Regions from separate parts of the Lysinibacillus sp. NPDC092081 genome, predicted to be linked through region 2. Evidence: riboswitches for the same ligand, from Rfam matches in the RefSeq annotation. Region 2 holds a riboswitch; each other region holds the start of a gene.

Region 1 (4,400 bases), on a different contig from region 2:
ACATTTTCTGAGCAGTTACTATTTCATACAAACAGTATTCAAGCCCGTGGTCGAGTAGATCACCAGGACACATTTCTAGATAATCATGAGCTAGAGCGTCAGCGAGGCATTACGATTTTTGCAGAGCAAGGTCGCATGACGATTGGAAATGATACATATACGTTAATCGATACACCTGGACACGTCGATTTCTCGCCAGAGATGGAGCGTGCAATTCGGGTTATGGATTATGCCATTATTATTGTTAGTGCGGTTGAAGGACTACAAGGTCATACGGAAACAGTGTGGCAACTTTTACGCCAATATCACGTTCCAACCTTTTTCTTTATCAACAAAATTGACCGTGAAGGAGCGGATGTTGGAGCCGTAATGGCACAGCTTCAAAAGGACTGCTCTCAGGATGTACTATTAGTAGATGAACCGCTCCGTTCGGACTATGTTTCAACTCACATGATGGAGTGGCTTGCTGAACGTGATGAGCAGCTTCTCGATGCTTTTCTTAATGAGACATTGGATAGCTCTAGCTGCCTTACTCACTTACAAACGATGGTTAAACAGGAAAAGGCCTTTCTATGTTTTTCTGGCTCTGCCTTGAAAGATATTGGGATAAAGGAATTCCTAGCACAGCTTCCCCTACTTACAGAAACACATTTAAATAACAATGCCCCGTTCCAAGGTGAAGTGTTTAAAATTCGTCATGATGGGCATCAACGCTTAACTTTTTTAAAGGCACAACAAGGAACGTTACATGTGCGTGATGAATTTTCCTTTGGAGATGTAACAGAAAAAGTGACTGAGATTCGACTATACAATGGCAGTCGTTATGTAACAGTTCAAGAGGTCGAGGCCGGGGAGATTTTCGCTGTTAAAGGAATTAGTCAAGCAAACATCGGAGATATCATTGGTAATTCAGGTAACCCGCAGCCTTATGAATTAGTACCGACATTACAGGCGAAAGTACAATATGAAGGCGATCAACATATAAAGGATGTATTAAAAATTTTCCGCACACTCGAAGCGGAAGAACCATCATTACGTGTGCTGTGGCATGAAAAATTTCAAGAAATTCATGTACATATTATGGGTGTCATCCAACTCGAGGTTCTTGTCGACGTGCTTAATAAACGCTTCTCACTAGACATTTCATTTAGCGAACCCCAGATTTTATATATGGAAACGATCGCAACAACGGTGACAGGCTATGGTCATTTTGAGCCATTAAAGCATTATGCAGAAGTACATTTATTGATGGAGCCAAATACACGCGGTACTGGTAATACATTTGTCAATGCATGTCATGCGGATGATTTATCGGTAGGGCATCAACGACTCATTGAAAAACATTTATTCGAGCGCGCTCATCATGGGCTGTTAACAGGATTCCCTGTGACAGATGTTCGCTTCACTCTTTTAACGGGACGCGCACATATTAAACATACTGATGGTGGCGACTTCCGTGAGGCATCATTTCGAGCATTACGGCAAGGGCTAGAGCAAGCAGAAAATGTATTACTAGAGCCGTATTATCGCTTTAAGCTAAAAGCTCCTAGTGATTTTATCGGCCGCATGATGACCGATATTCAACAAGCTGCTGGTACATTTGAAGCGCCAATCTTAACTGAACATGATGCGATTTTAACCGGTCGAGCCCCTGTCGCAACATTTATGAGCTACAGTACAACCTTTGCTGCCTATACTAATGGTAAGGGCGTACTTTCTCTACAATTTGATGGTTATGATGTGTGTCACAATACGGAAGACATCATTGCACAAATTGGCTACGATAAAAACGCCGACCCCGAGTATACATCCTCTAGTATTTTTTGTACAAAAGGCAAGGGCTACTCCGTTCCTTGGCAAGAAGCAGAAGCAGCTATGCATTGTATTGACTGAATTCATAAAAACAGGACATGATTTTATATCATCGTCCTGTTTATTATGTTTCGTGGGGATTTACTATGCTATTGCGGGTAATCTTGCTTTGCGCGAGTACTTGCTCTCCTTTCGCGGGTATTTACTGTGCATCCGCGGGTATTCTGCCTTTGCGCGGGTATTTACCTTGCTTCCGCGGGTATTTACCCTGCTTTCGCGGGTATTCTTCTTCACCCAGCACGACTATTTTTATAAAGCTTGTACTGTTTTCTATGCTTGTTTAAAAATGCGATATGAAGGTTCCACAACGTGGCTATGGGAAGTAGAAAAATCGATTAAAATCTTGCCAGGTCGGCTTCTCAAAAGTTGCAAATTATCAATTAATTCTAGCAATAGTTCATGACCGTTACCACGTGGATGCCAGTTTAAATGATAATCATTAAGTTCCTTCACAGCTTCTAAAAATTGATGATACTCTCGCTCTACAAAATTAATCAGTTTTTTGTCTTTATGAGCTACCTGTGATAGATCCTCGAAATATGTTTCATAAAAGCGCATTACGATCGAGCACAATAAATCATTGACCCGAGCAGCACTTAATATTGGATTAGGATCTTGGGAAAGTCGCTCTAAATTTGGTTTTGCACGCGTCGAATCTATGCGTGTAATTAAATGATAATGCTCACCATTCACCTCATACACAATTGGATTTGTCGGCATATACATCATAAAACTATTTGTTTTTGTTTTAAGCTGATCTGTTATATCCGCCTTTGCAAAAAGGTGCCCTTTAATATTTTCATTTTGAATCCAAATAATATCTTTGTTATATAAAATTTGCTCAAATAATCGTTCATTACTAATAAGATTGCTAGCTATTAATTGATCAACAAGTGATTCTACAACCATTCTTGTTGTAGCTTTCTTAGTAACTTCAGTGCGTGGCTGCTTACAAATTTTCATATCTAAAGATTGTGGTTGCTGTGCTGTATATACATGAATATTCGTCATACTGCATCCTCTTTTCGTACATATTTTCAAAACGGAAGTCATCAGTAAAAAAAGGATTTCCTATTAACGCGAGGAAATCCTTCATTCTATCTTTTTCGTTCATCATATAATGTCAAACAATGCCCAAATATGAAAGAATTAGCTCGACAGCAAATACCTTCTTTTATCTTGGGCGTTTGACGTACAGTGACGAACAGAGCATTCTGTTTTGTCAACATGCCACCTCCTATTCCTCGTAGGGTTATGGTGTGTACTCATAATAGGCAGGTATCCTGACTCATGATCATCACTACTTTTCCCCTTCCCGTCGTTAAACAGTGGTCTATGAAAAGTCGCTCACATTTACAGTTGCGGGACAGTGTCGGATTTGCACCGACTTCCCATTTAAGTAAATCGCACGCAATTTACACCTATTACTCCACGCTATTCAGTTGTAAAGAAATTGGAAAATACCAGATTTCTTACTATTAATAGTAAAGTACTGTATTTTTAAAGTCAATTGAGGCAGTTAGATATTTTAAAACTACTCACTCAACTTCGGAGCTTTTCGTAATTTAGTTGCTTGCTCAAATGAAAATGCGAGTTTTATTAGAACATCTTCACTAAATGCAGTTCCTGCGAAAGTTATACCAAACGGTCTCCCATTTTCCATATACCCTGCTGGGACGGCAATAGACGGATATCCAGCTTTCGCACTTATTGTCGAACCTATATATGATGGAAAAATAATCGCATCTAATTCATATTTTTTTAATGTATAGTCGATTCCTTGTTCTTGAGAAAAATACAAATCCTCTAGTTTTGCATGTAAATAGTCAGAATCTCTTAACGTGTTCGATAATTTCTCTCTCGATTCCAATTTATCCTGCCCATATTTCAACGACTTTCCTTTTGAACGTTTATTAAATTGAATTAACTCAGAGATAGAATGGACAGGCATGTGAGAAGGTAGATTAACAAGGAAATTATTTAAACTATGCTTTAATTCATATTGCGGTACTCCCCATTTCCAGTCTCTATGAAAAGAAGGGATTTCGATTCCTTCTATAATTTCGGCTCCTTGCTCTCTTAAAACCTGAATGGCATTATTAAAAAGTGTTTCATCATATTCCCCTGAGTCATAATAAGCTTTTGAGGCATTATTATAAACACCAATTCTAGCACCATTTAATCCCGTTACATCTAAAAACTTGGTGTAATCCTTATATAATCTTCTTTCACTTTTATATGTAGCGACGTCGTCTTGATCTACTCCTGTTAATACGCCCAATAAAATAGCTGCATCTGTTACTGTTCTAGCCATTGGCCCTGCTGTGTCTTGAGAGTATGTAAACGGAATAATGCCTTGTCGACTAATGAGCCCAACAGTCGGTTTTATGCCGACTACTGAATTTTGAATAGCAGGACTTAAAATCGAGGCGTCTGTCTCAGTTCCAATTGATAAAACAGAAAAATTCGATGCTACCGCTACTGCTGACCCCGAACTAGATCCTCCCACAAAAAGTTCTGGATCACCA
Region 2 (4,400 bases):
TATCTAGATGATTTGTTGGCTCATCTAAAATCAGCACCTGCGCTTGCTGAGCGAGGGCACGAGCAACCATCACACGCTTTTTTTCTCCACCCGAAAGAGAGCTAAAACTACGTTTCTCTAAATGAGCGATACCTGTTTGGTTCAGTGCATCTTTTACAATTTGAAAATCTCGTTCTTGATCAAGCTCCAATAGTTTTTTATGAGGTGTTCTACCCATACTCACTAAATCATGTACTGAAAAATCGAATAAGACTGGTGTTTCTTGACTCACAACTGCTAAATTTCGAGCAATGCTTTTACTCGGTTGCTTTAAAATATCCTGTTCATTTAATAATACTGTTCCACCTTCTGGTTTTAATAAACGATACATATTCTTTAATAGCGTTGACTTCCCACTACCATTAGGACCGATTAGACCAACAAATTGCTTGTCCTTTATTCGAATACTTACTTCATGTAATATACGTTCATCAGAAATGGAGAATGATACTTGTTTCGCTTCTAATGTCATATGCTTTAATCTCCTTCACCGAATGAATAATTGTTACTACGTAGCAGCCAAATGAAAAATGGACCTCCGCAAAAAGCTGTGATAATTCCAATTGGCATTTCCTCAGGGGCGATTAAAATTCGAGCAAGTGCATCTGCCCAAACTAAGAAAATCCCTCCTAATAATGCGCTAATCGGTATGACATATTTATGGTTTGAACCTACAATTAGCCGCACAATATGTGGAATGATTAAGCCGACAAATCCAATTGAGCCACTTACAGCAACTATCACACCCGTTAATAATGAAACTAATAAAATAAGCTGTATACGAAATTGTTGTAAGTTAACCCCTAATGTGACTGCTGCTTCTTCCCCAAGGAGTAATAAATTTAAGCTTCGATAGTGAAGCCATAACAAGGCAAATACTACAATAAAAATAATAGTAGGAATTAAAAGATTACTCCACTTAGCACCAGCTAGGCTTCCTAGCATCCAAAACATGACCGCCTTCATTCCGCCCTCTTGCTTCGACATCATTAATATAAAGTTTGAAATAGCAGATAAAATAAAAGACACCGCCATCCCTGAAAGTAAAAGCCGAAAGACGGAAATCCTACCTCCAACACGTGATAAGAAGAAAACTAACCCCATTGCCGTGAGAGAACCTAAAAATGCAGATACAGAAAGAGCATAAACGCCCAGAAATGAAAAAGCACCTAAAATGATGACGGCTGTAGCACCAACCGTCGCCCCGGAAGAAATCCCTAAAATATATGGTTCTGCAATCGAATTACGAACAAGTGCTTGAATGGCTGCTCCAGCAATTGCCAAGCCTGCTCCTACAATAGCAGCGAGTAATACACGCGGAGCTCGTATTTGCCAAATGATAATTTCCTGCGAGCGACTCCAATCTTCTTCGATTGAATTTTGTATAATTGGGATTTTAGAAAGGATGACCTTCCATACATAAAATGGCGTAACGGAAACCGATCCAACCATAATCGCAATTGTCATTGAAATGATAAGTACTAGAAAAAGAGTCATTGAGAGTAGCATAAATTTTTTATTCATCTGTTTATTAACTCCTAATTATTAAAGATTAATTTCGCCTTGGCTTAATTGTTGTTATTGTTGTTGTTACTTCGCTTTTGGTACAAAAAGAAGTACTGAATAAAGATTAATGAAACGAAAAAGGGTATTCTATGCAAACGCGCATAGAAATACCCTTGATTAAACAACATTAGAAAGATTTCCTTCTACTATTGTCCGTAATTGCTTTCATCCTCGTGGGCATTACAGGAATTACTAATTGGCAGGTCTCCTGGCTTCGAATCAATGTTACTATGATTGCCTTCCCATTCTAGAACAGTGGCTAAATCTCATAGAACTCCTCTTTACAGTTGCGGGACAGCGTTGGATTTGCACCAACTTCCCTTTTAAGTGACACATTGTACAAGATGTCACACCATTAGCATCGAATATTTAAAATTATGACGATTCTATCATATATTTTAATAGTTAGTCTATAACTAACCATTATTTATCAAGTTAAGTAGGAAAAATACATTTACGTTAACCACTAATGATTTTCAAGTTGACACAAAATCATTATTTTTTTACACTAATATTATCAACATTACTTTTTAGGGGTGAAATAATGACAACAGTTGCGGAACACACGCATCACAAATTAAGAACAGTCGATCTTGCATACATTGGACTATTTTCAACATTGATGATGATAGGAGCTAATATTACGTCCATTATACCTTTCATGGTGGTTGGCGGAGTACCTATCACATTACAAACATTTTTTGCTATTTTAGCAGGACTTATTCTTGGTAGTAGAAAAGGGGCACTCGCTTGTACTGTTTATATGTGTATCGGTTTAGCAGGTGCACCTGTATTTGCACGATTCAATGGAGGCTTTGGACAAATTATAAGTCCTACATTTGGTTTTATTGTCTCTTTTATAATAGCTGCATTTGTCGCAGGGCTTATTGTAGAACGCAGTGGAACGAAGAAAAGCTATGTAGTTGCAGCATTAGTTGCAACAGCTATTAATTATTTACTAGGAACAAATTGGATGTACTTTGCCTACAAGCTATGGGCTAGTGCTCCTGATGCTTTCACTTATAAGGTAGCATGGCTTTGGATGATGCCTCCTTTACCAAAGGATATTATTTTAGCTATATTTGCGGGTATTTTTGCACACCGCCTTCAAAAGGTGTTAAAAATAATTCCGATTAAATAAGCTAATCACTATAACGTGGGGTTGATTTCCGTTCCGGCTTGGCGCTTTGTTGCTGTCGCTTCGCTTTCGCACAGAACAGAGCTTCCTGGGGGCGTCCGATGAGCCCCATGGAGTCGCCCAGCCTCTACTCCAATCAACATATATAAATAGCATACGATTATCCACAACTTTTTTGTTAAAGGATAAAATAAACAATTTATCTCCTAAAAATGCCCCTCTTTAGTGTAATGCTAAAAGAGCGTTTTTACTGATTGTTCTATTTGTCGCTTTGACTCTTTTATCGTCTTAAACCCAACAAACAAAAAAATGTCCCATAAGTATATTGCATACTTATGGGACATTTTTTTTATTTTCAAGCGTATTTTTTCACCCAGTTTAAGAAGTTATCAATAACTACATCTAGGAATTTGATAGTACCCTCATCTGTTAAATTGCCTTCTGTATCAAATTTAGTGTGTACTGCTCCAATATAAACATCATTACCACTAAGCAACGGTGAATTTACTCCAGGTGAGAATAAAATATCTCGTAAATGTAATTGTGCTTTAACAGTACCTAAGTTACCCATTGATGCTCCCATCATGAATGATGGCTTGCCAATCATTACTTTATCAACGCGAGATAACCAATCGATGGCGTTAACCATAACACCTGGCACTGTACCATTATATTCTGGTGTTAACCATAGTACTGCATCTGCCGCTTTTACTTTTGCTTTAAAATCAAGTATAGGTTGTGGTGCTTCATTTTCGATATCTTGATTATACATTGGTAAATCATTTAAGCTTAATATTTCAAGATCAATTTTCTCTGCATAACGCTTTTGAACAAATTTCGCTAATTGCATATTATAAGATTCTTTACGGATACTACCTACGATTGCTACTACTTTCACAATATTTCCTCCTAAATGTGCATTAATTTTATTATTTGTAAACAGTTTTATTTTATACCGCCCTAATAGTAGGTTGCAAATTCCTCAACCGGTTTACGGTAACCACGCAATCGGCGACTAGTTTCTTTTTCTTTACCTATAGTAATCATTAGTGCAATTTCATGTGTTTCTGGTACGTTAAAAAGTGCTCTCATTTGTTGTTGATCAAAGCCGATCATTGGACATGTATCCCATCCACGATTTTTAGCTGCCAGCATAAATAACATAGCTGAAAGTGAAGCGTTACGAATAGCTTCCTCCTTCTTAAATTCCTCGCCACGTTCTTCATAAAATTTAGTATTTTCATCGACAAGATTTTCTAACTCACAAGCATTAATAATGCTTAAGTCTACCATTCCTTGATTAAGGTTAGCAGTGTTTTTATAGGCTTCTTTATCTCCTAAAACAAGTATAACTGCTGAGGCAGAGTGCACTTTATACTGCCCGTATGCCACCTCTCTTACTTGTTCTTTTTTTTCTTCATCTAATACAACGATGTAATTGGCATGTTGTAAGTTAAAGGCTGATGGAGCAAACTTAACATCCTCCAAAATGGAACGTATATCTTCTTCGCTCATCTTGATGCCCTCTATAAAATTATTCGCAGAACGTCGCTTATCTATTACCTTTGCAAATTCCATCCAACTGACCTCCAATCATTTTTCTGTTAAGAGTATGTAATTCCCATTCAACAGATGCTCTCTATCTCTGCTGAATGGA
Region 3 (4,400 bases), on a different contig from region 2:
GGGACTGATAATAAAGCAATTCTTAAATGGGCTAAGCAATATGAATACAATGGTGTGGAAGCTTTTATTCAGCCATGTACAAATTACACTAACGTTTAAAATGGATGTACTAAATTTTATGATTGAAAATGGTACGTCCTTAAACGAAACGGCAGCGATTTTTAAGATACCTGCCCCTTCAACAATTAGTGTTTGGAGAAAGCAATATGAAACTCAAGGATTAGATGCCCTTCAATCAAAGAAAAAGGGGCGTCCATCCATGAAAAAAGAATTTAATAAACAATCGAAACAAGCACATACTAGGCGCTATTCTTTTACTCGGTGCAACATTTCTGAGTGAAATAGATAAAACAAAGTTGATATCACAGCAATAAACGGACAGGAAGCTCCCGAAAGCCTTTTTGGCATTAGGGAGCTTTTCTAGCAAAGAGGAATAGAATTAGTTTTATCCTCTAAAATCCGTTTAAATATTTCAAACTCTTTTGAAGAAAGCATTCTATTTATTTTATTTTCTTCAATTTTGGGAAACCGTTTGTAACCTGAATATACTAATAATGAATATTAGCTCTTGAGTTGATCTTTCTTCTGTAATAAAAGCAATTGCTCCTACAATCTAATTTTCTTTAATATTGTGCCAAGCACCATTCTTTAGTTTCTTGGTCGGCAAAAGATGCTTCTACACTATTTAAATAAATTTGCCGATAATCTTCTTCACTTAGATTAAATTCGTTGTTCACTAAATGGATTTCTTTTGCCATTGTAGTATCTGATACTGTTCGATTATCTGTATTAAATGTCACTTTTATTCCATCTTTATGAAACTTATAAATTGGATGTTCAGAGTAATTATAAACAGCTTTCGTCTGGACATTACTTGTTGGACACATTTCAAGTACTACTTGTCTTTCTTTCACAATTTTATAAGCCTCGGCACAATCTTTAATAAATACTCCATGTCCTATTCTTTCAGCACCCAACAGTTCTACAGCCTCTAGAACGTTTTTACCAATTCCCGTTTCACCGGCATGAATAGTGACTCTGTAGCCATATTCTTTGGCTAATGCTATTGGATCTACGAATCTTTCACAGAAGCCTTCTTCTTCGGATGCGCATAGGTCAATTGCCACCACACCTTTACCAAGGAACTTTTTCCCCTTTTCAACCACCTCAAATGCGCTTTCTACAGACATCGTCCTCATGCAAGACAAGATTATATTTCCCTTTATTTCGTAACAGCTTTCAGCATCCCTCATCCCCTCTATAACAGATTGAATAACTTCTTCAACACCAAGACCTTGTAATGTGTGAAGTAACGGGGCAAATCTGACTTCTAAATATTTCACATTTTCTCTTGTTGCATTCTCAAATAGCTCAAAAGTAATTCTTCTTAAGTTCTCCTTTGACTGCATGACCAAATTAGGAAGAGAAAATCTTTTTAAATATTCATCAAGGGATTCACATTCTAACGGAGCAATCAGCTCCTTTTGCAGTTCATCCTTATCAAAAGAGGGTAACGGAATACCTTCCTTCTGTGCAATATCGATAATAGTTTCAGCCCTTAAGCTTCCATCCAAATGACAGTGTAGTTCAATTTTAGGCAATGCTAAAAAGTTCATTTTTGACCTCCTGAAATAAATTATTAGATTAAAATACAAAAAAAAAATTCCTGACTACAAAGAAAATACAAATTTTGTACTTTCTTCGTAATCAGGAATTTAGGTTCCTGGTAGAGACCCCCAAACCATATTATTGGGGTTATACGAAATACTATTGAAATCATTAACGATTTTTAATATGATAATAAAAAAAATTCGGATTGTCAACATGGTTCCTAACACCGATAAATCATTGTGTTTATTCTAAAAACATATGCATAAGAAGTGATTGCTCTAATTGAACACGTAAGTTCAGTATCTATATGTAACTCAGAAACGTTGGAAAGAAATATACAATTTCACTAATATATTGACACAAAAACCACTTTGTCGTAAATTTAAAATAATTGCATAAAAGCATTAGGTGCCCATTGCGGGAGAATAGGGAATAAAGTGAAAAGCTTTAGCGGTCCCACCACTGTAAAAGGGAGTTTCATAGAGAATAACCACTAGCATCGTTCTGGGAAGGTTCTATGAAATGTTGAAATTGAGCCAGGAGACCTGCCTATTGCTTCGATTATATAGACGATGGAAAAGTCTGTAGTTTATTTGTTATGGAATAAACTACAGGCTTTTTATTTTTTTCTCTAAATCATTCTTCGAGTAATAAGGGCAAAAAAGAAAGGGGAAATTTTCATGCAATTATTACAACAGACGATTCAAAACATTCAAAGTGCCGACCACAAAATGATGGAGAAGGCAAGAGAACGCATAGATGCACTTTGCAAGCCTCCTAGAAGCTTAGGGAAATTGGAGACCCTTGCTGTGCAACTATCCGGTATTACAGGAGACCTATTCCCTGCGATTGATAATAAAGCAATTATTGTCTGTGCTGCAGATCATGGTGTTTGTGATGAAGGGGTGACATCTAATCCGCAAAATGTGACGGTCTTTCAAACATTAAATTTCCCTAGAGGAGGAACTGGTGTCTGTGCGATCGCAAAAATTACAGATGCAAAAATTGTCACAGTAGACGTTGGCGTAAAAGAGGACATTCCGCATAATGCTGGTGTCATCATAAAAAAAATTAAATATGGAACGGACAATATGGCAAAAGGTCCTGCTATGTCAAGGGAAGAAGCCATTCAATCCATTGAAGTAGGAATTGAAGTAGCTACGGAAGAAATAAGCAAGGGGATAAATGTACTCGGGACAGGTGAAATGGGGATTGGTAATACAACACCGAGTGCTGCCATATTATCGGTTCTTCGTGAATGTCATCCGAATGAAGTGACAGGCTTCGGTGCAGGTGTTGGACCAGGGGGGATAGCGCATAAAGTAGAAGTCATTCATGATGCTATTGCATTAAATAAACCAAACCGCGATGATGCTATTGATATTCTTGCAAAGGTCGGTGGGTTAGAAATAGGAGCTATGGCTGGGGTGATACTTGCAGCTGCCGCACATCACAAACCTGTTGTTATTGATGGCTTTATTTCTACTGTTGCTGCTCTTATTGCATACGAACTCGAGCCAAACGTCAAAGACTATATCATTCCTTCTCATGCTTCTGAAGAACCAGGTGCAAAAATTGCTGCTGAAATGCTCGAAATTGAACCGATGCTACAGATGAATATGCGATTAGGCGAGGGCTCTGGTGCAGCTTTAGCCTTTCCTATTTTGGACGCAGCTTGCTCTATGATGAAAAACATGGCTACATTAGAGGAATCTATGCTGCTGTTGAAAAAGTAACTTTATTAATCTTCAGGTGCTTATTGAGCGGTGTTTGTGATAAATAAGAAATTAAATTTAAAAATTTAAAACAAGCCCAAATTTGATAATTGGGCTTGTTATTATGCAACAGTATAGCTATGCTCGATTCAACCTCCGCAACGGTAACCGCCATTTCTTCATATATGAAAGTACTCTTAGTACTGTGATCACACCAAATAATACATATAAAAAGAGATCCCCTGAAAATAGTTGAAGTCCGATGATAAGCCCGGCAAGTGCTGCCCAAACACCATAGACTTCATCACGGAGGACTAATGGTTGTCGTCTAGCTAATAAATCGCGAACAATTCCACCACCAGATCCTGTTAAGACAGCAGCAACAATAACGGCACTAATAGGCATATCAAGCTTGACAGCATAAAGGGCACCTTGAATCGCAAATGCCGATAACCCAATAGCATCAGTGAAATTGCCCCAACGATGCCAATGCTGAATGAGCCGATGGGGAAATATGAAAAAAATTGTAATGGCTGCAATGGCAATTTGGAACATCATGTCCTGACCCCACAGTGTTGTTACAGGTAAACCTATAAGTAAGTTTCGTATAGCTCCACCACCGAAAGCGGTTACGATACCGAGTATATATACACCGAATAAATCGTATTCTTCCTCCATTGCAATTATTGCCCCGGAAATAGCGAAGGCAATTGTTCCAATAATACTAAAAAACTCCCAAGCCAACCCTGTCACCCCTTATGTGAATAAATCATTTCATGTTGTTGTAGATTACATACTAGAAAACATTAAAGTCTCCTTTTTGTATCTAAAATTTTTGCATAGTAAAGCATCGACTTATAGTTTGGAATTATCAGATATCAAATATCTTATTATAGCAGAATTAAATAGATTTAGTTCGTAATTAAGTTTAGCGCCTATTGCAAGTTTTGCAGGCAAGCTCACAAATTGTTAAGATAAGATTTGAACAAATGTGAAATGGAGAAGAATATAATGACTTTTACAACCAATTTAACAGAAGAAACACTAGCATTAGCTGCTAAAATAGAAGAAAAG

Evidence for each region. Region 2 has a riboswitch for cobalamin ahead of ACIQLB_RS20265 (FecCD family ABC transporter permease). Riboswitches for the same ligand answer to the same signal wherever they lie in the genome.
Region 1: linked by a shared signal. The riboswitch ahead of ACIQLB_RS16740 (hypothetical protein) and the one ahead of ACIQLB_RS20265 (FecCD family ABC transporter permease) in region 2 are both predicted to bind cobalamin.
Region 3: linked by a shared signal. The riboswitch ahead of cobT (nicotinate-nucleotide--dimethylbenzimidazole phosphoribosyltransferase) and the one ahead of ACIQLB_RS20265 (FecCD family ABC transporter permease) in region 2 are both predicted to bind cobalamin.

Annotation. Positions count from the first base shown of each region.
Region 1 is NZ_JBIVRU010000012.1:50,710-55,109, forward strand. It holds gene ACIQLB_RS16735 (GTP-binding protein) at 1-1,893, shown strand, start outside; gene ACIQLB_RS16740 (hypothetical protein) at 2,143-2,883, opposite strand; cobalamin riboswitch at 3,129-3,312, opposite strand; gene ACIQLB_RS16745 (amidase family protein) at 3,407-4,400, opposite strand, start outside.
Region 2 is NZ_JBIVRU010000019.1:27,631-32,030, reverse strand. It holds gene ACIQLB_RS20270 (ABC transporter ATP-binding protein) at 1-511, opposite strand, end outside; gene ACIQLB_RS20265 (FecCD family ABC transporter permease) at 517-1,563, opposite strand; cobalamin riboswitch at 1,786-1,977, opposite strand; gene ACIQLB_RS20260 (biotin transporter BioY) at 2,150-2,746, shown strand; gene ACIQLB_RS20255 (NADPH-dependent FMN reductase) at 3,099-3,641, opposite strand; gene ACIQLB_RS20250 (nitroreductase family protein) at 3,704-4,321, opposite strand.
Region 3 is NZ_JBIVRU010000001.1:574,492-578,891, reverse strand. It holds partial or broken gene ACIQLB_RS03040 (helix-turn-helix domain-containing protein) at 1-295, shown strand, start outside; gene add (adenosine deaminase) at 624-1,616, opposite strand; purine riboswitch at 1,685-1,783, opposite strand; cobalamin riboswitch at 2,001-2,178, shown strand; gene cobT (nicotinate-nucleotide--dimethylbenzimidazole phosphoribosyltransferase) at 2,292-3,347, shown strand; gene ACIQLB_RS03025 (trimeric intracellular cation channel family protein) at 3,465-4,070, opposite strand; gene ACIQLB_RS03020 (methionine gamma-lyase family protein) at 4,338-4,400, shown strand, end outside.